Regions from separate parts of the Selenomonas sp. oral taxon 138 str. F0429 genome, predicted to be linked through region 1. Evidence: riboswitches for the same ligand, from Rfam matches in the RefSeq annotation. Region 1 holds a riboswitch; the other holds the start of a gene.
What was found. A riboswitch is a leader RNA that binds a small molecule or an ion and turns the genes downstream of it on or off. The one in region 1 is predicted to bind cobalamin.
Positions count from the first base shown of each region.

Region 1 (2,204 bases):
GCAGAAGAATAGCCATCCTTCCATGTATTGCTGTAGCCGATTCCCGCCTTGAAATCGTTCTTCGTGTCCTCATAGCGCAGCTTGTGAATATCCTGCTCCCTCCTACCGAGGTAGCCGAGGAAGTCATCGGGCGTGACAGTAAGGTAGTTGCCGTTTGGCAGCTGCACAATGCCCGAAAATGTAGGATTTCCTGCAAAATCACGGAAATAGGTGATGGGATCGTGATAGGAATACTCGTATGAGGCGTGCAAATAACTATAATCGAGCGAGCGGTTCTTGTCGAACGCATAATTCAGATCAACGAAGGTATTTTCGCTTTTCTTCTTCTTTGCGCCGCGGCTCCCTACAATATAATTACCATCAGACAATTTGTGGAAGGATCCGGTTGCATCGGGCGTATAGCTTCTATCGTCCTCATCAGTTGTAACGGCATGTCCTACCCAGCCGTCCGAGGTGCGCTTTTCATAGCCGACGCGGAAGGAGATGTTTTTATCACCACCCGTGACCTGAAGCCCGCGCTGCCATGTATTATTGCTGCCGCGCAGGACATCGATCTGCCCGTGAATCAGCTCCATTTTTGTGCTGTCTGACGCATCCGGCTTCTTGGTAATGATATTGATGACACCTGCAACGGCATGACCGCCGTAGAGCGAAGAGGCTGCACCGCGCACGATCTCAATGCGGTCAATGTTTGAGAGGGGGATCGAATCCCAGTTCACGCCGCCGTCAAAGGCGGTATTGAGCATCTGCCCGTTATACATAACGAGAATATCAGAACCGGAAAACCCACGCATTGTCACGCCGTCCTTGACATCCGCTGTCGGTGAGATATAGATCCCCGCCTCACGTGCCAGAGCCTCACGCAGGCTGAACACATGCCGTTTTTCCAGTTCCTTTGATGTAATTACTGTGACATTGGCGGGAACCTTCATCAGCGGTTCTGAGATGCGGGTCGCTGTGACGATCGTCTCACCAAGATCGCGTTCGCTCTGTAAAGAACGAGAAGACTCATCCATTCCATTTTCTGCCGTGTCGGACGATGATGCCTCGGCGGAAAAATTACGTTCAGCTGCGCCTACAATGGGGGTATTCCCACCTGTCAACGCACAGAGGACTGCCAATGTGAGACATTTCTTTTTCCATGGATTCATTTTTTGAAAGACTTCCTTTCTCCTCCTAAAAAATAATACAGAGATCATTACATATAAAACAGCCTCATTTCTCCCATACGAGAAATGAGGCTGAAACTTCATCACATCATGGCAAAAGTACCACACAAAACTAATACACCGAAAAATTCGATGCACGTAATCTCCTCCCCATCACTCGTAGGTCAATCGGCGATTCTAAATCAGGCAGTTCTCCTGGCTCCAGTTCATCGTTTCCCTGTACCTTCCCAGTTTCCCAGTGGCATATCACAGAGGCACTCGCTGCTACAGTGGCGGGACCGCTCCGGCATCTACCGGATTCCCTATTAAGCCTTGCGGCACCTGACTCAACCGTATAAAGTTTTGCTGTTTCCGTGACTATGGTAGCATGAGCCTTTATCCCTTGTCAAGACATACTATACAACTATATTCCCTTTTTGCATACATGAATTATCCTCAAACACCAATTTCAATCTCGCCCTTGAAAATAACAACTATCTGACCGTCCGCCTTCACACAAATGTGCTCGAGCAGCCCACTCCATAATTCCTCGTCAAACTCAACTAGCTCCCCGTCGATACCACATACTACTTGAATCATGGTCTCCAAGGTGTTTCTCTTGCTCTCCCTCTCGGCAATTTGGTCATCCAACTTTTCCATATCCCCCTGCTTTTCCATATAAATCGCACGAATCTCATTTTCCTGTTTCAGATACACCGTCTGATCCTGTGCTACCCGTGCATTCTCTCGAATCAGCATTTCGAGCCGTTCTGCCAAAACGCCGAGTTCCTGCTCTACTTTATCCCGTTCCTCCGTCATCTCCCCCGTTTGGCAAACACTGCCAATCAGAGAACGGAGTTCCGCAATCACATTCTCTTTGACTTCCACCAAGGAGTTCAGAGCCTTAACGAAAATCTGTTTGATCTCACACTCCGTCAGATGCCGTGTGCTGCATGGCTTGCCCTTGTGGGCGTATTTCTTGTTGCAACGATAGATGACTCTGCGGTACTTATCCGTGGAGTGCCATACCTTCGCTCCGTACCAACCTCCACAGCA
Region 1 is NZ_KB290949.1:44,930-47,133, forward strand. Features, by position in the region: gene HMPREF9163_RS09610 (TonB-dependent receptor) at 1-1,151, opposite strand, end outside; cobalamin riboswitch at 1,337-1,509, opposite strand; partial or broken gene HMPREF9163_RS12590 (recombinase zinc beta ribbon domain-containing protein) at 1,605-2,204, opposite strand, start outside.

Region 2 (2,204 bases), on a different contig from region 1:
AAAATTGATGCGCGTGGGGCCTGCCTTCTGCTTCGTATGCACATAGCCCATGAGGAAGTTTGTCGTCGACTTCTCCGTATGCCGGTCGAGATTGACAAAGAGGGTCTGACGATCCATCTTCTCATGTTTGACCGCCGTCTCCCCATTTTGATTCGTCGCCGTAATGCGCACGCCATAGCGGTCGTCCTTGCCGAAGCGGTTGCTGACATCGACCGCCTCCTCGACAGACTTGCCGCCGAGATAGGAGATCTTCGCCTGCGCCGCATCGCTCTCTGCACGCTTGGAGATATAGTTGACTGTCCCCGCCGCAGCCTCGTTGATCGCCGCACCGCTCACGCCGATGTTCGGTCCTGCGATCACGCTGACGCGATCCACCCAGTAATACGGCAGATTCATCTGCCCGAACATCCCCGGAATCCCATTGGTATAGCTTGCATGCCCGTTGATGCGAAAACCGCGGATTGCAATATCCTGATAGAGATGTCCCGTCTGCACACGCACGGCAGGGTTCAGCACGAGCGCGCCGTTCACGCCGTCCGTCGGCGTTGCAAAGGTCTCGAGCGTCTTGTGGCTGATCTCCGTCACCGCAAGCGGCACATCCATGACATCCTGCGATCCGAGCAGTCCGACCGAGGGCTTGCTGCTCACAAATCCGCCGGGCATCGTCGCCTCTTCCTCCGCAGGTTCCGCCTGCCGCTGTCCCTCCACATCGACCGGTGCGAGTTCGTAGGAGTCCATCGTCTCCGTCTTCTCCGCAGCACTTGCAGCTCCCATCCAGACCGAGCCAGCCGTCGCGAGTGCAATCGCGCACATGAGCTTTCGTTTTGTCATCTCCATTTTCCTCCTTGATATAGACGGACAAAGCCCGTCCCCCCCCAATAATCCATAGCTCCTGAATTCATCGCGCAAATCATGCAAAAGTCCCGTCCACAGCAGAACGGGACTTTCTCACACGAAAAAAGCCTGCCGTCCTGTCCATCGCAGGATGCAGAGAAGTGCGACGCATGGGCGCAGCGCTCCGGCGCACGAGACTCGGTAGGTCTTCTGGCTCTGCATCATCGTCCGCTCCGCCTTCCCAACAGAAAAGCTCTGTCAGTGACATATTGGAACGTTCTCAGCATTACAGCGGCGGGACCGCATCGGCTCTCAGATCTGCCGCCCACATGGGTCGGCAGTCCCCGATTTCCCTGTTACGCCCTCTCGGGCACCGAATCTACTTATGAATTTTGATTGAAATGAATTCGTATGACAGTATAATTAAAGCCTATGTGTATGTCAAGCGATTTTGCATTTTCTCTATGAACCTCATGCCATTTCCGTTTCGAAAAATAAACAACACTATATATGAATGCAGGCAAATAATAACTGTTGTTTATCATTTCAATGTCAAAGTTTCATAGGGCTTTTGTCCAAAATATAGCAGGAAAAACGGAATAGAGAGAGAATTATAAGAATTCGTCGAAAGAAAGTTTCCGAAATATACTACGGAAACTAATCGGGCTTGTTGATACCCGCAGCAATCCCGAACGAACTGTATGAATAGGAGATGTATTCATGGATGCAGCAATGCTGACATTGGGTGTTCTCGGGGTGGCGGCGTTCCTCTTCGCCACAGAGATTATCCCGCTCGCCGTCACGGCAATGGGCGCGGCGATCGCGCTCGGACTCTTGGGGGTGCTCACCCCGGCACAGGTTTTCTCAGGTCTGTCGAATTCCACCGTTGTCCTCTTCGCAGGCATGTTCATCATCGGCGCCGCGATGTTCCAGACGGGACTCGCGCAAAAAATCGGCATCGCCGTCGTCAAAAAATCGGGCAATGACGAGCGTGCATTAATGGCGGCACTGATGCTCATAACGATTGTCCTCTCGTCCGTGTCCTCGAACACGGCGACAGTCGCGTGCCTCATGCCCGTCGTCATCCAGATCTGCGCAGCGGCAAAACTGCCCGTCTCGCCGCAGCTCATGGCGCTCGCCGTCGCGGCAAACGTCGGCGGCACGATCACGATGATCGGTACGCCGCCGAACATCCTCATGAGCGCGACGCTCGGTGCCTCGGGACTAACGCCGTTCGGCTTCTTCGAATTCGCATGGATTGGTATCCCGCTCTCCATCGCGGGCATGATCTATATGCTCACGATCGGCCGCAAGCTCTGCCCGCGCAAGCTCGTGGACAGCGAGGCGGTCGCAGGTGAGGCGGAGGAGGC
Region 2 is NZ_KB290935.1:23,141-25,344, forward strand. Features, by position in the region: gene HMPREF9163_RS04540 (TonB-dependent siderophore receptor) at 1-831, opposite strand, end outside; cobalamin riboswitch at 1,017-1,227, opposite strand; gene HMPREF9163_RS04545 (SLC13 family permease) at 1,555-2,204, shown strand, end outside.
Region 2: it holds a riboswitch for cobalamin, as region 1 does, so the genes downstream of both, HMPREF9163_RS04540 (TonB-dependent siderophore receptor) here and HMPREF9163_RS09610 (TonB-dependent receptor) in region 1, are expected to answer to the same signal.